One region of the Bacillus sp. F9_6S_D1_P_5 genome, then DNA from elsewhere that is predicted to be linked to it. Evidence: riboswitches for the same ligand, from Rfam matches in the RefSeq annotation. Region 1 holds a riboswitch; each other region holds the start of a gene.
The links. Region 1 has a riboswitch for S-adenosylmethionine ahead of mtnK (S-methyl-5-thioribose kinase). Riboswitches for the same ligand answer to the same signal wherever they lie in the genome.

Region 1 (5,525 bases):
ACCATCAAATCCAATAGCGCCGTAAGCAAAATCATGAACAACTAATATATTATGTTCATTAGCAAAATCAATGGTTTCTTCAAAGAATTCTTTTGATGCAGTAGCACCAGTAGGATTATTTGGATAGTTTAAAAACATTAATTTTGCTTGTTTCGCAATAGAGTCATCAATTTTCGTATAATCTGGTAAAAAATTATTTTCTGCAAGTAGTGGCATTGTTTCAAATTGTGCTTTTGCTAAAGCAACACCTGATAAATAATCTGGATAGCCTGGATCGGGAACGAGAATCGTATCACCAGGGTTTGTAAAGCAAACTGGTAATTCTACTAATCCAGCCTTTCCGCCAAACAAAATAGCAACTTCTGTTTTTGGATTTACTACTACATCATATTCACGTTGATAGAATGTTGCCACGGCTTCTTTTAAACTTTCATGTCCGCGAAATGGCGGATATTTATGATGAATGGTCTTTTCTGCAGCATCTTGTAAAGCTTTTACGATATGCTGCGGTGTTGGTTGATCTGGATTACCTTGACCTAGATTAATAACATCGTGACCAGCTGCTACGACTTTGTTAACTTTTGCAACAAGTGAAGCGAAAAATTGTGTCGGCAATGATGTTACTATCTCAGAAGGTTGAAATAATTTCATACTTTCCACCTCTTTTGAAAGTTGTTACAATTCTAGTGACAAATGATATAATCTTTCCAGTATTTTGTAAAGAAAAAATTATGAATGGGGCTGACAAAATGAAAGTCGCATGTATTCAAATGGATATTGTCTTTGGAGATGTAGAAAAAAATATTGAGAATGCTAAAAATAAAATAAGCGAAGCGATGAAAGAAAGACCAGATGTTATTGTCTTACCAGAGCTATGGACAACAGGATATGATTTAACGAGACTCTCTGAAATTGCAGATAGGGATGGATTGGAAACGAAAGAAAAGTTGAAAGAATGGTCGAAACAATATGGTGTACATATTGTCGGTGGTTCCATAGCGAAGCAAACAAAACAAGGTGTTACAAATACAATGTATGTTGTAAACAAGGAAGGAGAACTAGTCAATGAATATAGTAAAGTACATTTATTTCAGCTTATGGATGAACATAAATATTTAATAGCTGGAAATAGTACAGGTGAATTTAAGCTAGATGATGTAGAGTGTGCCGGCACAATTTGTTATGACATTCGTTTTCCAGAATGGATGCGCGTTCATACTGCTAAAGGTGCAAAGGTTTTATTTGTTGTAGCAGAATGGCCATTAGTTCGTTTAGCACATTGGCGTTTACTATTGCAAGCAAGAGCAGTTGAAAATCAATGTTATGTTGTCGCATGTAATAGGGCAGGAAAGGATCCGAATAATGAGTTTGCTGGTCACTCTTTAATTGTCGATCCTTGGGGAGAAGTTGTTGTAGAAGCGAATGAAGAAGAATCCATTTTATTTGGAGAGCTTCATTTGGAGAAAATTAATGAAGTACGCAAAGGAATTCCCGTTTTTGCAGATCGTCGTCCAGAATTATATAAATAAAATGTTGACAAGTGATTTTTATTCTTGGTATAGTCTTCAACATAAAGTTAAAAATTCAAAAAATTATACAACTCTTATCAAGAGCAGGTGGAGGGATTTGGCCCGATGAAGCCCAGCAACCGACCGTAATACCATTGTAAAATGGGGCGTTTATTTACGCCAAAAGGCACGGTGCTAATTCCAGCAGAAAGTTTACTTTCTGGCAGATAAGAGGGGAGAAGATAAACTTCAAACCTCTTTCTTAGTGGAAAGAGGTTTTTCTGTGTTAGAAAAACCTCTGAATTAAAAAAAGGGGGAGAAGACGATGGGATATTATTCATTGACTGAAACGACAGCTATACAATATGCGAAAGAAAACGGTTATTTTGAAAAGAAAGCAAATGTAGTTTGTCATGAAATTGGAGATGGAAATTTAAATTACGTGTTCAAATTAGGTGATGGAGAGAAGTCTATTATAATAAAACAAGCATTGCCATATGCGAAAGTAGTTGGTGAGAGCTGGCCGTTATCTATAAAAAGGGCGACGATTGAAAGTAAAGCATTACAAATTTTTGCGAAGTATGTGCCGGAATACGTGCCGGTAGTGTACAGTCATGATGAAGAGTTAGCAGTAACAGTAATAGAAGACTTATCAAGGCTAACAATTGCTAGAAAAGGATTAATAGATGGAGAAGAGTATCCACTTTTATCCCAACATATTGGTCGTTTTCTAGCACATGTTTTATTTTATACTTCAGATTTTGGATTAGAGTCAGAAGAGAAAAGAGTACTAGAAGGTACATTTGTAAACCCAGACCTTTGCAAAATTACAGAGGATTTAGTGTTTACAGATCCGTTCGGTCATTACGATACGAATGATTATGAGCCAGAGTTACAACTAGCGGTTGATGAATTGTGGAGTGATAAAACTTTAAAGTTAAAAGTCGCACAGTATAAATATAAATTTTTAACGAGAAAAGAAGCGCTTATTCATGGTGATTTACATACTGGTAGTATTTTTTCATCGCCTTCTGAAACGAAAGTGATTGATCCGGAATTTGCAACATATGGCCCATTTGGATTTGATCTTGGTCAATTTATTGCAAATTTATTATTAAATGCGTTATCACGTGAAGAGGAAAAAAGAAATGTGCTATTTTTCCATATTGAGAAAACATGGAGTTATTTTGTAGAAGCTTTTACGAAGTTATGGATTGGAGAAGGTGTAGAAGCATATACGAAAGAGAAACAATGGTTGCCGATTATTTTGCAAAATATTTTTACGGATGCCGTTGGATTCGCTGGATGTGAGCTTATCCGCAGAACAATTGGATTAGCGCATGTAGCGGATTTAGATGAAATAGCGAATAAAGAAACGAGAATTGAAGCGAAGAAACAAGCGCTATCTTTAGGTAAAGAACTAATAAAATATGAATCTAAGAACGCTGATATTCAACTGTTCCGAACATTATTTCAACAGACAGTTTCTGGAGGGGTAAAAGCATGAGTACAATTGTTACTATTCCGAGGTCTGTCAGTTGGAAAGGTGATGCCATTGCAGTATTAAATCAAACAAAGTTACCGCATAGTACAGAATACAAAACATTAACGACGATTGAAGAGGTATGGAAAAGTATTGTTATGCTAGAAGTACGAGGAGCACCTGCAATTGGAATTGTAGCTGCATTTGGCTTGGCGCTTGCATCAAAAAAATATACTGCTTTACATATTGAAGAATTTCAAAAGAAGTTTAATAGAGATTGTAATTATTTAGGAACGTCACGCCCGACAGCAGTCAATTTATTTTGGGCAATCGATCGCATGAGAGAATCGATTCGAGAAATTACTACAATAAAAGAAGCACAAAAAATATTAGAAGAAGAAGCGCTTCGCATTCAACAAGAAGATGAAGCGGTATGCCGGAGTATTGGAGAACATGCATTATCATGTTTTAAAGACGGTGATAACATTTTAACAATTTGTAACGCTGGCAGTATCGCAACTGCTAGATATGGTACTGCATTAGCGCCGTTTTATATTGGGAAAGAAAAAGGTGTACGGTTACATGCGTATGCGTGTGAAACGAGACCGGTTTTACAAGGCGGGCGTTTAACGACTTGGGAATTGAAACAGGCCAATATTGATGTAACTCTTATTACAGATAATACAGCAGCGCATGCTATTCAAACGAAGGAAATAAACGCGATTATTGTAGGAGCGGACCGAATTGTCGCAAATGGAGATACGGCAAATAAAATCGGAACAATGAATTTAGCAATATTAGCAAAGTATTTCGATATCCCGTTCTACGTTGCAGCTCCGCTATCGACATTTGATATTCCGAAACAAACAGGCGCTGAAATAGTTATTGAAGAAAGAGACGAAACAGAAGTTACGAAAATTTTTGGGAAACAAGTGGCACCAATTGGAACTACTGTTTATAATCCTGCATTTGACGTAACACCAAACGAATTAATTACAGGTATTATTACTGAGAAAGGTATTATACGAGGAAATTATAAACAGGAAATTGCATCATTATTTGAAAGACAAGCTAATACATAATGGCTTGTCTTTTTTTATGCCTAAATGTTTTCTTTTCTCTTATTTATATAATGAAAGGAGGCGTAAAAGATGGAAGAGTGGATCAGGATGGTAGGTAATGTAGGATTTCCGATTGTTGTAACATTATATTTACTCCACCGTATCGAAAGTAAATTAGATGGGGTAATTGTTGCAATCGAAAAACTCCCTAAACAATTACTAAAGTAGGAAGGTCCTAGCGATAAAAAATAAAGTTTGCTCTTCGTGAGCAAACTTTATTTTTTATTGAGCAGTATAACCACCATCGATAACGACAGCTTGACCGGTTATACCTTTCGCTTTTTCGCTCGCTAAAAATATAGCATAATCCGCGATTTCTTGTACTTGTAATAAGCGTTTTTGTGGTACAAGTGGATAAATGATATCCTCTAAAACATTTTCAAGTGGTACGTTTCGTGTCGTAGCTAAATCTTGTAGTTGATTACGTACGAGAGGGGTATCGACATAACCAGGACAAAGGGCGTTAACGGTAATTCCATGAGTAGCGCCTTCTAAAGCGGCAACTTTTGTTAATCCAATTACGCCATGTTTTGCGCTATTGTAGGCGGATTTCCCTGCAAATCCAACGAGACCATTAATGGAGGCGACATTAATAATACGACCATACATTTGCTTTTTCATGATCGGGAAAGCATGCTTCATTGCGATAAAAGGGGCGATTTGCATAATTTTAATAAGTAATTCGAACTTTTCAGTTGGAAAATCTTCAATTGGTGAAACGTGTTGCATTCCTGCGTTGTTAATTAATATATGTAATGAACCGAAATGATTAACTGTTTGAGATATTGCAGCTGTAATTTCTTCTTCAGATGTAACATCACATTTCAAACCAATAGCTTGGTAGCCTTCTTTTTGTAATTGTTCAGCAGCTTCTTTTGCCCGTTCTTCAAGACGATCGGTAATAACAACTTTTGCACCTTCTTTTGCAAAAGCATTTCCCATTTCATAACCAATACCACTTGCAGCGCCTGTTAAAAAAATAACTCGATTTGTAACCATGATGAAAAACATCCCTTCCTAATAAAGTTCTCATATTGCTCTATTTAGAGGGGGGATATTAAAAATCCTGCAAAGATTTGGAAAAAATTATTAGCTATCTTGTTTTGCAAAATAGTCTCTGCTATACTATTTTGTAAAGCAAGATACTTACGCTTATCTATCTTGTAAAACAAGATAGTAGGAGGATTTAAATTATGTCGACAAGTCAAATGCTGAAAGGAATTTTAGAAGGATGCTTACTTGCTATTATTTCTGAAGGTGAAATATACGGTTATGAAATGAGTGAAAAGCTAGCAAAGTATGGCTTTACAATGGCGAGTGAGGGAAGTATTTATCCGTTATTAATACGAATGCAAAAGGAAGGATTAATAACAAGTGTAATGAAGGAATCTCCATCTGGTCCAAAGCGAAAAT
Region 2 (5,525 bases), on a different contig from region 1:
TTGATCTTGAACCCCATAAAAGTATCCAGCATTCCATCCTTTGACAGCACTTTCTCCTTTACTTTGCAATGGTCCCGTATACTCTATTAGTTTCTCTTTAAATTTCTCTGCTCCCCAGTCTGCAACAAGAAATTTCAAACGAGCTAAATGACGTTTTTCGCGATATCCAAAATCACGGAATATCGTAGCAATCGCAATCGATACCACCTTTACTTCTTCCGGTAAAACGAATACATCTAATTCATCAGCTAAATATGGACGAGCTGATAATCCACCGCCTACTTTTATATGAAAACCAACTTTTTTCTCACCATCTATTTCTTTCGTTGCAGGTGTAAATGCAACACAGTTAATCTCTGCGTTTGCTGAATTATAAATGTTAGAACTAATAGACATTTTAAATTTACGTGGTAAGTTAGAAAACTCTTCATTATGTTGGAAATAGTCATATACCTCTTTCACAATACCAGTTGTATCAAACAGTTCATTTGCATCAATGCCAGCAAGCGGATTTCCTGTAATATTACGCGTTATATCACCACACGCTCCAGCTGAAGATAACCCAACTCTTGCTAACCTTTTAAAAATATCTGGAATTTGATGAATTTCTAACCAATGAAACTGAATCGCCTGTCTTGTCGTAATATCTATTACGTCACGCCCATAATCCTCAGCGATAGAAGCAAGCACTTCTGCCTGTGCATTCGTAATAATCCCTGAAGGAATATTTACACGCATCATAAAATATCCAGCTTCTTTCGGTCTTTGTAAATACAACCCTGCCCATTTGAATGCATCCCACTCTTCTTTCGGAATCGATTCGAAGCCATTCTCCGCATAATAAGGAATATCATTAAAGATTTGCAATCCATCTTTTTTCAATTTATTTTTCTCAGTTTGATTTAATTTTTCATTGTTAGCCCATACTTTTTCATAACTCATTTTTTAATCCCCCTATATAAAGTGAAACTTTAATCAGTGGGGGGTGTTTATCCCCCACTGATTATTAACCTTAACCAATCGGGCATTTACGGGCAGTTTATCTCCCACCTAACTTCTTTTCCCTAGACAAATTTTGAGTTGGGAGTTTTACTGCCTGTTAATGCGGGATAAAACTACGCTCTTGTAAGTACTTCACAATTTGTTCTGCACATTCTTCAATAGAATACTTGTGCGTTTCTACAATTAATTCCGCTTGCTCTGGTTCCTCATACGGTGAATCGATACCTGTAAACTCTTTAATATCACCTTTTCTTGCTTTTTTATAAAGCCCTTTCGGATCACGCTTTTCGCACTCTTCAATTGGACACTTTACAAACACTTCTATAAACTCATCTGCAGCTAATAGATCTCTAACTTGTTTTCTGTCTATTCGAAACGGTGAAATAAATGCCGTAAGAACAACAGTACCTTGATCTACAAATAGCTTCGCCACTTCGCCAATCCTTCTTATATTCTCCATACGATCACTTTCAGAAAAACCTAAGTCTTTAGTTAAACCGTGGCGTATATTATCTCCATCTAGTACATAGTTTCCAATATTCTTTTCAAATAGTTTACGAGCAACCGCGTTCGCCACTGTAGATTTACCTGAAGCTGATAATCCAGTAAACCAAACTACAAAACTATGATGCCTATTTTTTATTCTTCTCTCATCTTTTGAAACAGATGCTGTATGCCAAGTAATATTTGTGTCCATCTCATTCTCTCCCTATTCTGTTACTACTTCTTTTTTCAAACCCTTAATTAGTACTTCCACTACTTCTTTACGACTAAATGTACTTGGCGGAACCTCACCGTTTCTTAATAATTCTCTTACTTTCGTACCTGATAAAATGACATGATCTTCTTTTCCGTGCGGGCATGTTTTCGTCGAAGCCATCGCTTCACATTTCGCGCAGTAAAAACTATGTTCAAAAAATAGCGGTGTAATCCCTAACTCTTCCACTGTAAAGTTTGTAAAAATTTCTTGCGCTTCATAAGTACCGTAATAGTCTCCTACCCCTGCATGATCGCGCCCTACTATAAAGTGTGTACATCCAAAATTCTTTCTAACTAGCGCATGAAATATCGCTTCCCTCGGTCCTGCGTAACGCATTGCTGCAGGAAATACACTTAAAAAGACACGATCTTTCGGATAATAATTTTGAAGTAATACTTCATAACTTTCCATCCTTACATCAGCAGGAATATCATCCGACTTCGTTTCTCCAACGAGCGGATTCAAAAAGAGGCCGTCTACAATTTCAAGAGCAGATTTTTGAATATATTCATGGGCACGATGTACCGGATTTCTCGTTTGGAATCCGACTACTGTTTTCCAACCACGTTTTTTAAATTCTTCTCTCGTTTCAATTGGATCTAAATGATAAGAAGGAAACGGATTATTTTCAAAACGTTTCGTAAGAATAATAGCTCCTCCGACGTAAACATTCGGTCGTTCGTATAATTTTTTCACTCCAGGATGAGCCTCATCCGTCGTTTTATACACTAGTAACGCTTCTTTTTCCTTGTCAGGCACAAAAATATCTTCTATTTGAATGACGCCATATACATTTCCAGCGTTAACAAGTTTTACTTCCTCTCCAGCTTTCAGACTCTCTGCTACTTCTTCTGTTACTGGTAACGTAATCGGTATACTCCAAACACTCCCGTTAACTAAACGAAGCGTTTCTACAACCGAGTCATAATCTTTCTTTCCTAAAAAACCAGTAAGCGGGCTATATCCCCCTGTCGCTAATAGCTCTAAATCACTTAACGCAATGTTGTCTAGCGCAATTTCTTTTTCAATTTGTGATACGTCATATGTCTCATCTATAAGATTTACTAATTCGTTTCTTGTACTCATTTTCTATATCCTCTCTTAGCTTTATTTTCAAATTCATCTTATTGGTAATGTAGACCGCATTCAGTTTTCACTTTCCCGGCCCATCTACCATCTCTCGAATCGCCACCCTCACCTACAGGTAACGTACACTTCTCACACCCAATACTTGGATATCCAACATCATGCAGCGGGTTATACGGCAAACTATGTTTGTATACATATCGCCATACCTCTTTCCACGTCCAATGAATGAGCGGACAAACTTTAATAGATTGAAAGCGATGATCTTGATTTATAAACTTTGTATGCTTACGTGTTTCTGATTGTTCCCTCCTTAAGCCCGATATCCACGCTTTTTCTGCTGCTAATGATTTTTCTAACGGTAAAATTTTTCTAATTTTACAACAGAGATTCGGATTACTTTCCCATAATTTCTCACCATGCAACTTCGCTTGTTCATCAAGTGTAAGTTCCGGCTGTTGTTCTATAATATTTAATGAAGGAAATCGTCTCCGCACTTTTTGAATTAATTCATACGTTTCTTGAAAATGAACATTTGTATCTAAAAATACAACTTTAGCAGATGGATTTACTTGGTTTATAAGATGCAGTAGTACCATCCCTTCCACTCCGAAGCTACATGCGTATACAATTTCACTTTTGTATTCTTTATAAGCCCAACTTAATACAGATAGCGCGCCTTTCGTTTCATCTTCTTCTGAAAATGAAATGTTATTTTCTTCCCACGTTTCATACGTCAACATGTTCTTTCCCCCTGTAAAAGCAAAAAGACGGTTTTAACCTAATGATATAGGTTAAAACCGCCTCTAGTTTTTCTAGTCAGCGCTTTTTACTTTAAACGTACTTTTTCACTTTTCTCTAATTGAATGACTTTCCCATCTTGCACAACAATTGTAATTGAACCATATTTCATATCAGCAAGCATCGCTTGAATTCTCTCAGATACTTCCTCAAAATGTTCCCGTACGCTCACGCGAACAGCCCCCCTTTTTATTCATAAAAAAAATCTTTCCCATTTCGAAAAGACTGTTCGGTAATATATTTTACCTTATCTTTCAAAATGGATTCCATTTTGCTGGAGTTAGCACCTTGCTTTCTATAAGCAGGTTGCCGAGCTTCGTCGGGCCAGTTCCCTCCGCTTCTCTTGATAAGCTTTGTATTTGTATTTTATCACAATTCAGATTTTTTTCAATCCTAGTTTTCCGATATATTTTAATTATTTTATTTTACAAAAAAGGAATTGCCCATCCGAACAACTCCTTTTCCCCTATTTAAACCAGTTCTTTAATACGTATGCGATCGTTCCCAATGATATTTTCATATGTTTCGCGCTCTACAACAATTTGTGATGTGCCGCCTTTCGCGAAGACGACAGCTGGTCTACGAATCCTGTTATAATTATTCGCCATCGAGTACCCGTATGCCCCTGTACAAGAAATTGCTAATAAATCAGCAGTAGCAACTTTCGGTAAAGTGATATCCCAAATTAACATATCTCCACTCTCACAACATTTTCCTGCAATCGAAACAACTTCCTCGTTCTCATCGTTCCCTCGATTCGCTAACATCGCTTCATAACGAGCGTTATATAAAGCAGGTCTTAAATTATCAGTCATCCCACCATCCACTGATACATACTTCCGAATACCAGGAATGTCTTTCACAGATCCGACTGTATAAAGTGTCGTTCCAGCATCTCCTACAATGCTACGACCTGGTTCAACCCATATTTCTGGCAATGGATAATTACATACTGTAAATTGTTCTCTCACTGCACTTGTTACAGCTCGCACATATGTCTCAAGAGTTAATGGTGTATCTGACTCTGTGTAACGTATTCCAAATCCCCCGCCTACATTTAACACTTTTACTACATAGTTTGTTTGCTCTCTCACTTCTTCTAAAAATTGGCGAAGAACTTCAATTGCTCGAACAAAACCAGCTGTTTCAAATATTTGCGACCCAATATGTGAATGGATCCCTAGCACGTTATAATTTGATTTTTGTAAAGCAAGTTCAATTGCTTGCATCGCTTGACCATTTGACACGCCAAATCCAAATTTCGAATCATCTTGACCTGTTGTAATATATTCATGTGTGTGCGCCTCTACTCCAGGCGTTACACGAATTAATATGTTCACAAATTTCCCATGTTGCACTGCTAAATCATGCAAAATCTCTAATTCTAAGAAATTATCTACGACAAAACAACCAATATTCGCCTGAAGAGCCATCACAATTTCTTCATCTGTTTTATTATTGCCATGAAAATGAATACGCGATGCCGGAAATCCTGCTTGAAGCGCAGTATATAATTCCCCTCCAGAAACAACATCTAATGACATATTCTCTTCACGAGCCACTCGGCACATCTCCATGCACAAGAACGCCTTGCTTGCATATGCTACTTGGTAAGTGAAACCACTTTCTTTAAAAGCACGATGAAACGCGCGGCACTTTCCTCGAATAGACTCTTCATCGTATACATAAAGTGGTGTTCCATATTGTTTTGCTAGCTGCGTCGTATCGCACCCTCCAATTTCTAAGTGTCCTTGCCCATTGATTCGGCTTGTGCCGTGTAAATACATTTGAATTCCTCCCTTATTTCCTCTAAAACTCATAACCCCAATCTTCTATTCATTGCAGCACGCTTTTAGATAGACAAAAAACGCGCGGA
Region 3 (5,525 bases), on a different contig from region 1:
TAGTCAATTTGCCCGAGGGTTTGATAAGAAATCTGGTGGTAGAATTGTGAACATGACGTCGGGACAATTTCAAGGACCTATGGCAGGAGAACTAGCGTATGCAACAACGAAGGGAGCAATTGACGCCCTTACGAGTACGTTGTCAGCTGAGGTAGCTCACCTAGGAATAACAGTGAATGCAATTAATCCAGGCCCAACTAGTACAGGGTGGATGACTGAGGAGATAAAGCAAGGATTAAAGCCGATGTTTCCTTTTGGTAGAATTGGTGAGCCGAAGGATGCAGCAAGACTCATTAAGTTTTTAGTAAGTGAAGAAGCAGAATGGATTACGGGACAAGTTATTCATTCTGAAGGTGGGTTTAAAAGATAAAAAGAAGGTATCTCACTAGGGTGAGATACCTTCTTTTTTAATCCTTTTTCAATCTTCGTGCAACACCGTTACCTAAAGACTGTAACCCTTGAACGAGGATAATTAAAATAAAGACGGTTGCATACATTACTTCCGGTTCGTATCGTAAATGCCCAAATCGATATGCTAAATCACCAAGACCGCCAGCACCTACAAGTCCAGCCATTGCTGTTGCGCCAATTAAGCCGATTGTTGCGATTGTTAACCCAAGTACAAGGGAGGGACGAGCTTCTTTCACCATAACGTGCCAAATGATTTTTATAGTAGAAATGCCCATCGCTTGATAAGCTTCAATAACACCACGATCCACTTCTAATAAAGCCGTTTCCATTAACCTTGCAATATAAGGGGCCGTGAATACGACAAGTGGTACGATGACACCTTGCACACCAATCGATGTTCCCATTAGAAACTTTGTAAAAGGTAAAATAAAGAATAGTAGAATGATAAACGGAAGAGAGCGAATGATATTAATAATTGTATCCAGAATTGGATAAATGATTTTATTTTCGTGCTGCCCACCAGGTCTCATTAAAACAAGTGTGACGCCAAGTGGTAGTGCAATAAGGATAGAGATGAATAGTGAAATAGATGTCATTTGAAATGTTTGAATGGTTGCTTCCCATATGACTTTACCCCATTCATCCAAAAAGGACTTGTTTCCCATAATCTGTTCTACCTCCTTCTACGATGATCCCTTGCTCTTGTAAAAATGATAAAGCACGGTCTACTTCAGTTTTTTCACCTTGCATATGAATGATCAGTTTCCCATATGCTTCATGTTTTAACTGTGTAATATTACCGGATAAAATATTCGGATACACTTGAAAACGTTTTGTAGCGATAGCTAACGCTGGTTCGCCAGGAGAAGTTCCTATAAATGAAAGTGTTACGATTTCTCCGGTTCTTTGTAGCTCTTTCTGTACGTCTTCAGGAATCTTCGCTGCAAATGCACTATTTACGAATTTTTTCGTTGTTGCATGTTGTGGGTTTGTGAATATATCCTTCACAGTCCCGCTTTCAACTACTGCTCCATGTTCCATGACAGCAACTCGGTCACATATACGCTGGATGACATTCATTTCATGTGTAATTAATAAAATTGTGATCCCAATTTCTTCATTAATCTTTAATAATAGATCAAGAATAGATTCCGTTGTTTCTGGGTCTAAAGCGCTCGTTGCTTCGTCGCTTAATAACACTTCTGGTTCATGGGATAGTGCACGTGCAATGGCAACACGTTGTTTCTGACCACCAGAAAGTTCACTCGGATAGGCATCTTTTCGGTTGAAAAGGTCGACAATGCGTAAATATTTTTCTACTCTTTTTTCGATCTCCGTTTTTGGAATGCCAGCAAGGCGTAACGGTAATGCAATATTTTCATAAACGGTAACAGTTTTAAGTAAATTGAATCCTTGAAAAATCATCCCGATTTTTTGTCGCGCTTTTGCAAGTTCCTTTGCTGATAAAGTTGTTAAGTCTTGATCGTTGACAATGATATTTCCTGTCGTTGGTTTTTCTAATAAATTTACACATCGAATTAATGTACTTTTACCAGCGCCGCTATATCCAATGATTCCAAATACTTCGCCCCTTTTTACTTGGAGGGAAGTAGGTTTAAGAGCTTCCACATTCCCCTTTTTTGTTGTAAATACTTTGGATACATTTTTTAATTCAATCATTATCGTCAGCTCCTACCAAGACGGTAAAACAGAACCATCAAATTTTTTCTCGATAAATTCTTTTACTTCTTTAGATTGATAAGCTTTCTTTAATTTATTTACAACGGCATCATCTTTATTTTCAGTACGAACAACGACCCAGTTCACATATGGTGAATCTTTTCCTTCACGGAAGATAGAATCTTTCGCAGGGCTTAATTTTGCACCTAATGCAAAGTTTGTATTAATTGCAGCTGCTTTCACTTCACTTAGTTGTGTCGGTAATTGAGATGCCTCTAATTCAACAATCTTTAAATTTTTCGGATTTTCAATTACATCTTTCGCAGTCGCTTTTTCTGTAGCCTTTGGATCCACTTTTAAAACACCTGCTTTTTCAAATAGCTTTAAAGCTCGAAGTTCATTCGTTGGATCATTTGGCACAGCAATCGCATCGCCCTCTTTTAAGTCTTTTACATCTTTTAAGCTTTTAGAATATACGCCCATAGGGAATGTTACTGTTGAAAATACTTCAGTTAATTTCATATTGCGTTCAGCTTTAAATACGTCTAAATATGATTTCGTTTGATAGCTATTTACATCGAGGCTTTTTTCATCTAAAGATACGTTTGGTGCTACATAATCATTAAATACTTTTACATCAATTTCGAGTCCGTCTTTCGCTGCCACTTCTTTCACCTTTTCAAAAATTTGTTCATGCGGTCCACCCGTTACGCCGACAGTAATCTTTTTCTCATCTAACGTTTTTACCTCTTTATCGGAATTAGCACCACATGCACCTAACAATAATACCGCTCCACTTACAATGCTCAATAATACTTTTTTCATCTATAGTTCCCCCTTCATATACGTTCCAAAATAAAAAGCACCTCTCAAAAATAAGAGAGGTGCCGAATAGACAAAATAGGATCCTCTCTTATCTTCCAAAACGAAAACTCGTTTTGCAGGAATTAGCACCTTAGCTTATACGTCATAAGCTCGGTTGCCGGGCATCATCGGGCCAGTCCCTCCGCCACTCTTGATAAGAGTATGTGTATGTAGTTTTTTAATATGGTACTAATAGTAAATCTTACAAAAAGAATTGTCAATGTTATTTTCTGAATATATTTTATTTTAAGGTAATCGAAACGTTACCTTTTTTATGTCCCTTTTCCACATACATATGCGCTTCAGAAATTTCTTCTAATCGGTAAGTTCTATCAATAACAGGTTTTAAATGTTCTGTTTCAGTTAGTTCTTTTAGTAGAATCATATCCTCTTTACTTACCTTTGCCATCATTCCATTAACAGATACATATTTTCCATTGGGTGTTAATGTATTTGTACAAAGGGATTTTTTATACTTCCCAACTGCATCAAATATAATATCGTAGCGCTCGCGCCTCTTAGTAAAATCTTCTTTCGTATAATCAATTACTTTATCAGCTCCTAAAGATTGAACGAGTTCAAAATTTGAATTACTACAAACAGCCGTAACGGTCGCACCGAAATATTTAGCAAGTTGTACAGCAGCTGTTCCTACCGATCCTGAGGCACCATATATGAGCACTTGTTGCCCTTTTTTTATAAGGCCCTTTCTCAGGAAATGCAATGCTGAAGTTCCACCAAAAGGAATAACTGCCGCTTCTTCATACGTCACATTGGTAGGTTTTAATGTTATTAATCCACTTTCATGTACGCATGTGTACTCGGCGTAACCGCCGAGGTTTAGTTCTGTTAATGCAAAAATAGGATCACCTTTTTTAAATTGAGTTACATCTGTTCCAATTTCCTCAATTTCTCCAGCTAATTCTACACCAAGTATAGGGTTTCTCGGTTTTCTGAAACCTAATATGATCCGCATAGGAATCCAAAATAAGAGGGGACTATTAAAACCGCGTATTCTACAATCTCCAGTCGATACACTTGTTGCGTGAATTTTAACTAATACTTCGTTCTTTTTAGGCGTAGGTTTCTCTATATTTTGAAGCTGAAGAACGTTAGGTGGTCCATACTTTGTGCAAATAATTGCTTTCATAATGACCTCCTGAAATGAGTTGTTGTTATTTATATCATATTTAAAATCTTCATTAAACATGTCGCTATATAGAGAATATAGATTAAAAATTATATAGATTTCATAGGAAAAGAGGTGATATTATTTTTGGAAAGGGGGCGACATTATGAAAAAAATTATTTTTGTTTCAAGTTTAGTACTTGCAATCAGTCTAGGGGCAGGGTGTAGTAATGAGAAAACAGCAAAGATGGATGAACCGAAAAAAGAATCAGTTCAAAAAGAAAAGGAATTAGCAGCGAAGGATGTTTTCAAGAAAACGAACGAAGCTTTTAAAAATGAAGAGCATGTAACGATGACATATGGTGTAGGGGTAAAAGCTGAGGGAACAGAGATGGATATATTAAAGGCTAAGATGCAATTAGAGCCAAAGACAAAGAATTCTCGTTCTGAAATGAATATTTCCGGTACAGATGTTGTAGTGTATACTGTGGATGGTAAAGTTGCTGGTGAGGTGAAAAATCCTAATACAGGAGAAGTTATAACCGTACCAGAGGAGCAATTAAACGCTGGTGGAATGAAAGCGACTCAAGATATTATAGATAAATTAGAAGTACCGGAAGTAGTTTTAGATAAAATGAAGATGGAGAAAAGCGGAGATAAATATAAACTGAAATTTACATTAAAAGGGAAAGAAACAGAAAGTATGTTAACTAGCATGGATGAAACGCAGAAGAAAATGTTACAAGCACAAAATGCGAAAATAGAAGAAGTGGATGCAGAATATATCATTACAAAAGATTTTAAATATGAATCAGCAAAGATAGACATGATTATGAGTAGTAATGGCAAGGATAAAGCACACATTATTACGAACGCAAAGTATACGTCGTACGAAAAGTTTGACCCAATACAATTGCCAGCAGCAAAGTAACAGTTTTGATGAGGGGACCTAAAATAAGGTGCCCTCTTTTTTGTATACTTTCTTCATAGGAAAATAGGTACAATATGAAGAGGAAAAGATGTAGAAGAGGAGAGTGTCATTTGAAAAAAAGAAAGATAGCGGTGGTTATGATGGCTTATACAGTGTTGCTTGCGACATCTGTAAATACATATAAAGAGCAATTAAATCATCCGATTATGAGCGATGTAGGAAAGTTACTCCCGACGAAAATAAAACGTGTTGAAAGTGCTGAAGATGAAATTTCATTAAAACAGGTTGTGCAAGATGCAAATGTTTCTGGGGAGAAAATTTCTATCGCAGGTATGCAACATAGCCAAGGCGGACAGACGTATTATCCGAACGGTACGATGCTTGATATGAAAGGATATAATGAAATATTAGAGTTTAATCCGGAGAAGAAGAGGATTAGGGTACAAAGCGGTGTCACATGGAATGACATTCAAAAGAAAATCAATCCGTATGGTCTTGCGGTTCAAGTAA
Region 4 (5,525 bases), on a different contig from region 1:
CACAATACTTCCCATCCCATATTCGGGCTACTTCCTTAGGCTGGGGACTTGGACTTGGCCGAGTTGGTGCGATTGCTGGTCCTATTCTTGTCGGTATTATTATGACAATGCAATACGACTTAGCATGGAATTTTTACTTATTCTCATTTGCCGGTCTTCTTGCAGCTATATCTGTTTTCTTTATTCCTACAAAATAAAAAAGGGCACAAATTTACTCGTGCTCTTTTTTGTATACTTCGAATAACATATCTCGAAACAATGTATTTAAACTCTCAATATCTATCCCTGATCCCTTTTCAATTCCTTTTACATATTGCTGATAGTAATGAATTTGTTCTTCTAAAAATTGATTCAACACCTCAATTTTTAATCCAATATCTAATTCAGTACCTGCCTTTTTCTTTATTAACAACTGTTCAATTTCATCTAATACGCTACGTTCTAATGATAATTCTGTAATTAACCGATCAAATTCTACAGGTGGTAACGTCTCTTTCTCCTCTAACCATTTACAAGCTAAAATAGGACGTAATACATAGAAGTACTTTTTCAACTTTACATTTTCACCTTGCAAAAATTCACGATAATTTTTTGAAGCCATATGTAGATAATGATATATCGTGGCTTTTGGATCAAAATCCTTTTCACTCATTTGCTGAAGTTGCTCTGGAAAATGCGAGTTTTTTGAATAAAAAATTGGTGATCGAATCCACTCAAGTAAAGCTGGGTTTGACTTTGCGAATAGTTGTAACGCCTTTTTTATATCCCATCCGCTTATATCTAAATCATCACTAATCGGATACTCAATTACATCTCGTTTATCATGAATTGATAAATACCACTCTACCGGATGCATATAAACGAATCTAACATCATAATCACTATCTTTGGATGGAAATCCCCAAGCACGACTCCCTGATTCCACTGCAAATAAAATTTTCACATCATTCTCTTGTTCAATTCTTGCTAACTCCACTCTAATTTTCTCTCTCATTTCATACCCTCTCCATTTTTTGATTATTTCCTTGGAAATTCGACAAATATACTGCTAATTTTACTACATACTAAAATAGCTGTCAGAAAATTCCCGACAGCCTACCAAAATCCTTTATTTTTTACTTGTTCTTTTCTGTTACACTAACCGCAATTCGTTCAAACTCTTTTTGAATCTCCTCTTTATATGCGTCTACTTTTGAAAAATCCATAGCAGCAATATAAATTCGTTCTAATTTATCACGAACTGATTTTGCTTTCGCTAAGAAAGACATAGCCTCATTCATTTTTGCTTTATATCGAATGGAGACGTCGCGGATTTCCACCGCGTACTTCTCATCCGTCCCTGGTGTCACAATAAGGGCATACATATCTATAATCTCATCTCCTTCGCGGCTCGGAAAGTATTCATGTGGCGCAGTGCTATCAAAAATTGCAAACCCTAATTCTCTTACGATAACCATATCAAGACTATTTGGATCAAACCCACAATGATATACTTCAACTTCAAATCCTTTTTCTTCTGCTGCCTTAGCTAATTTTTTAAGCATTGTTGACTTCCCAGAGCCTGGACGTCCTTTTATGAAATAACGATGTGGTAATCCTTCTGTTAAATTAGGAACAAAATCAACTGCTCCTTTCGGTGTGGCTGCTCCTAAAAAACGATGTTTCACAAGCGATTGTTGCCCGCTTTTATCTGTAAATAATTTCTGAATTAGCTGATCGGTTAGTTCATTCGCTTTATTAAAATCAATATTACTAATATATATTTTCTCCCACTCATCATGTATAATTAGCGCTTCATGGAAACGAGCGTAAGCAGCTTGAAACGATTTGCTTGCTTCAGAGACAAATCGTTCAATTTCCACCTTCTGCTCCCTTAATTTATCTGAATCCCAAGCAACACCTAAATTGATATACTCCTCGACAACTCCTGGCATTTTCGGCTCAATAACATGCGGTGATGTTCCATCAACAATTCCTACTTTTAACTTCGGGATAATGACACCATCAACCGATTTGTTATCAGAAGAACAGTGTAAAAATTCAATATCATATCCCTTTTCAACCCATTCACGACCTATTGCCTTAATTAAAGAAGATTTTCCCGTTCCAGGTCCACCCTTTAAAATAAATAATCTGTTTAGTCCTTTTAAATTCTCTTCGTATAAATTATGAAATCCTCTAGCTGTATTTCCACCAGCATAATAATTCAATACATTCCCTGTCACTGCACTCACTCCTTCGCAGCATTCTATTTACATAAGCTACAATATGCGAGCAGCTTTATTTGGGTGAATACCTATTTTGTATTGCACGAAAAAAGGAAATGAATTACAACTTAAATACAATGAATATTCAGAACTAAAATTAAATATGTCTTTATCAAGAGAGGCAGAGGGACCGGCCCTTTGAAGCCCAGCAACCTCAGTTTATATAAACTGAATAGGTGCTAATTCCTGCAAAATGCAATGCATTTTGAAAGATAAAACGTAACTATTGTGTGCAAAACTCATCTTTCTTGATTATGAAAGGTGAGTTTTTTATATTTCAAAACATATATTGGAGGTATTTAAAGTGAAAGTAATTGACCTATCACAAACATTTGAAAACAATATGTCCCAATTCCCTGGAACACCAAAAATCAATTTAGGAGCCATTACAAGCGTTGAAGAGACAGGCTATCAAGTTACAGATTTTCATTCTGTCGTTCATGTTGGCACACATTGCGATGCTCCTGCTCATTTCATTTCAGGCGCAACGACTATTGACCAATTACCCCTAGATCAATTTGTAGGCGAAGCGGTTCTTATTGATGTAACTCATGTACAAGAACGAAAACTACCTAAAGAAGTACTTCACAATGCTGATATAAAAGAAGGAGATATTGTTATTTTCCATTCCAATCTATCTACTAAATGGAATACAGAGGCGTATGAGAAAGAAGCTTTTTATCTTTCTGAAGAATTAGCGGAGGAACTAGTACAATTAAAAGTAAAATCTGTCGGTTTAGATTTTATTTCTCCTGATGAGCTAACGACAGAAACATCACCAATTCATCACATACTACTTGGGAATAATATTTATTTAATCGAAAACTTAACAAACTTAGATGCCATTCACACGAAACGTTTCTTCTTCTCAGCGGCACCTTTAAAAATTAAAGATAGCGACGGTGCTTTTGCAAGAGCATTCGCTGTAATTTTTTAAACAAACTATACAAAAAAGCAAAGATCATCATTGACCTTTGCTTCTATTTTTTTTATTTAAATTAAGAAAGAATTGCTCAACACGAGGACGTAACCAAGCTAAATAATCTTTCTCTTTCTTCTTTGTACAAGCTATTTCTTCCCCATCTACCATTCCGACAAGCTCTAGCTCTAACAGTTGCCTCGTAAAGGCTAACATATTTATTTCTTCGTCTGGATACTCTTCTTTTAATTTCTCCTCAATTTCCCCCAATAAAAAACCGTCACGCATCATTGCCAATGCATCAATCCAAAGTGGCGGCATTTCATATTTTTCTCCTGTAATTGTATCTTTTACAATATAATTCTTTTGCTCTTTTCGAAATTGAATCGTGTGTAAGCATACAGTCGAATTTAATGTTAATTCCATCATACCACCTCTTTCATAATATCTGCATAGAAAAAAGGATGCGCGTGCACCCCTTCTTTTTCTAACACTACCGAACCGTTACATGAATAACAAATCTCATGTCGATATTTTCCTCCATTATAAACGAAGTATTTTATAAAAAAAACCCTTCTTGAAACATTTTATAAAATGTTTATATTTACACAACAAGAACACTTTTCTGAAAAATATTTTCTTCTGGCATATTATACTGTCGGTAAAAAATACATACTTTCCAATTACGCGAAAAGGAAGGAGATCTCCCCCTTCCTTTTCACTATAACTTATATCCATCTTACCCGATCATGCAGCAATCCATCCGTAAAGTCATTTTCGCCCACTACAAAATCCTTCATATATAGATTTAAATATTGACCATACTTACTTTCTGTATTTAATAATAATTCCTCTACATAATAAGCACCTTGTTTAAAGTTATCGAACAGTAAACTACACAAGCCAGCATAAATTCCGCATCCTACTTGGAAGTAAGTCGCATTCGTTTTATATTTATGAAAAACTTGACTACTATTCATCACGTTATACATATATGTCTCGCTATTTTCATAAACGAGTAATACACCGACTAGATCCTCGCCCGCAATCTCTTCTTCAGCCGGATTAAATACTTTACGATTCCAGTTCCATAAATCTTCTACCTTATCTAAATTCTGCCTAATTATATTTGTTGTATACTCGTTAATTCGGTAAAGAAACCCAACTTCCATGTTAAAGTTTTTCCCTAAAATTAAAACTTCCTCATGTGGCATTAAACAACCATAGAACTCTTTCTCTCCTAACTTCACTTTATACTCTGAAGCATATACATCTTCATAAAAGTAAAGGGGACGATGATGACTCATATACATCGGATAACTCCATATCGCTTCATCTAGAAATCGCTCTACTGCCCATGAAGCATAAAGTGTATGAGGTTTTATAAGTGCTGCATCATGTAAAAATGACGTGTCATGTTCTACTATATAGCATGCTTTTGGCTGTTCATTTGGACGTTCCTTCATAAGTTCGACAACCATCCATTGAACAACACCTGGATTCATACCTGAACCTATAATTGCTTTTGTATTTGTAAATTTCTCTTTCTCCTTCTCAAACCTCGTATATCTTTCAGTAAGCTGAAAACCGATTAAGCTATCGTCCTGATCTACTGCCTCATTTTCCAAGGCTGAATTAATATAACAAATTCCAAGTTCGTTACAACAGCTTAATACTCTAATCGTATCTGCTCCTGAAACATCGATAACAACGCTCGTGCCACTTTCTTTTAAATGCTGTTTAAATGTCACTACATCTTGGAGGTCTATTTCGGATAAAAACAATTGCTCTTTCAAATTTGGAAACAAATCATCATAATAAGCCTTATCTTTTTGTTTTATATCAACCAAATGAAATGTAACGTTCTTTATCGCTTCATAAATCGGGTCTTTTTCATTTACTATCGCCTGATTTAAAATTGCTAAAACTGCTTTTGCTGCTCCACCAGCACTACCAAGTAATGTAATCGATAACGAATTCGAAAACTGCTCCACCAACAAAACCCCTTTAATATATTAGTTAAGCAGTTCTCCCTCAAAAAAATAAATTGAATATACGAAAAGATGGCTCGTACATATTTTTTATAATTTTGCACAAGATTTTCTCTTCAACGGTTACACTAACTTATTTATATTCAATTCATTTCCCCCTCACATCCAAATCGAACTAAACAAATAGGCTCGACCTTTTCTTCTGCATATAAAAGAAAAAGCCAGCCCTTTCAACTAGCTTACGGACAATGGACAGATTTTACATGTTGAATATTCACATACATTTTCGCATCACGCGCTTTTAATATTTCAATATGCCCTTCATCAATCTTCGCCATCTTTCCGATT

Region 2: it holds a riboswitch for S-adenosylmethionine, as region 1 does, so the genes downstream of both, ACUXEY_RS24120 (YezD family protein) here and mtnK (S-methyl-5-thioribose kinase) in region 1, are expected to answer to the same signal.
Region 3: it holds a riboswitch for S-adenosylmethionine, as region 1 does, so the genes downstream of both, ACUXEY_RS23440 (MetQ/NlpA family ABC transporter substrate-binding protein) here and mtnK (S-methyl-5-thioribose kinase) in region 1, are expected to answer to the same signal.
Region 4: it holds a riboswitch for S-adenosylmethionine, as region 1 does, so the genes downstream of both, ACUXEY_RS15405 (cyclase family protein) here and mtnK (S-methyl-5-thioribose kinase) in region 1, are expected to answer to the same signal.

The regions. Positions count from the first base shown of each region.
Region 1 covers NZ_JBTREW010000014.1:39,689-45,213, forward strand. Annotated here, with positions in the region: gene ACUXEY_RS17935 (aminotransferase class I/II-fold pyridoxal phosphate-dependent enzyme) at 1-651, opposite strand, end outside; gene ACUXEY_RS17940 (carbon-nitrogen family hydrolase) at 666-1,529, shown strand; SAM riboswitch class I at 1,601-1,742, shown strand; gene mtnK (S-methyl-5-thioribose kinase) at 1,834-3,015, shown strand; gene mtnA (S-methyl-5-thioribose-1-phosphate isomerase) at 3,012-4,073, shown strand; gene ACUXEY_RS17955 (YvrJ family protein) at 4,143-4,280, shown strand; gene ACUXEY_RS17960 (3-hydroxybutyrate dehydrogenase) at 4,335-5,111, opposite strand; gene ACUXEY_RS17965 (PadR family transcriptional regulator) at 5,306-5,525, shown strand, end outside.
Region 2 covers NZ_JBTREW010000026.1:3,888-9,412, reverse strand. Annotated here, with positions in the region: gene ACUXEY_RS24140 (nitrite/sulfite reductase) at 1-942, opposite strand, end outside; gene cysC (adenylyl-sulfate kinase) at 1,100-1,699, opposite strand; gene sat (sulfate adenylyltransferase) at 1,712-2,848, opposite strand; gene ACUXEY_RS24125 (phosphoadenylyl-sulfate reductase) at 2,887-3,591, opposite strand; gene ACUXEY_RS24120 (YezD family protein) at 3,678-3,821, opposite strand; SAM riboswitch class I at 3,894-4,002, opposite strand; gene lysA (diaminopimelate decarboxylase) at 4,120-5,436, opposite strand.
Region 3 covers NZ_JBTREW010000024.1:49,592-55,116, reverse strand. Annotated here, with positions in the region: gene ACUXEY_RS23455 (SDR family oxidoreductase) at 1-370, shown strand, start outside; gene ACUXEY_RS23450 (methionine ABC transporter permease) at 408-1,076, opposite strand; gene ACUXEY_RS23445 (methionine ABC transporter ATP-binding protein) at 1,051-2,091, opposite strand; gene ACUXEY_RS23440 (MetQ/NlpA family ABC transporter substrate-binding protein) at 2,104-2,916, opposite strand; SAM riboswitch class I at 3,002-3,116, opposite strand; gene ACUXEY_RS23435 (NAD(P)-dependent alcohol dehydrogenase) at 3,197-4,105, opposite strand; gene ACUXEY_RS23430 (DUF6612 family protein) at 4,251-5,015, shown strand; gene ACUXEY_RS23425 (FAD-binding protein) at 5,126-5,525, shown strand, end outside.
Region 4 covers NZ_JBTREW010000011.1:122,359-127,883, forward strand. Annotated here, with positions in the region: gene ACUXEY_RS15390 (MFS transporter) at 1-197, shown strand, start outside; gene ACUXEY_RS15395 (nucleotidyltransferase domain-containing protein) at 212-994, opposite strand; gene ACUXEY_RS15400 (PRK06851 family protein) at 1,116-2,225, opposite strand; SAM riboswitch class I at 2,374-2,486, shown strand; gene ACUXEY_RS15405 (cyclase family protein) at 2,572-3,204, shown strand; gene ACUXEY_RS15410 (hypothetical protein) at 3,232-3,612, opposite strand; gene ACUXEY_RS15415 (S-adenosylmethionine decarboxylase related protein) at 3,915-5,180, opposite strand; gene ACUXEY_RS15420 (LSm family protein) at 5,417-5,525, opposite strand, start outside.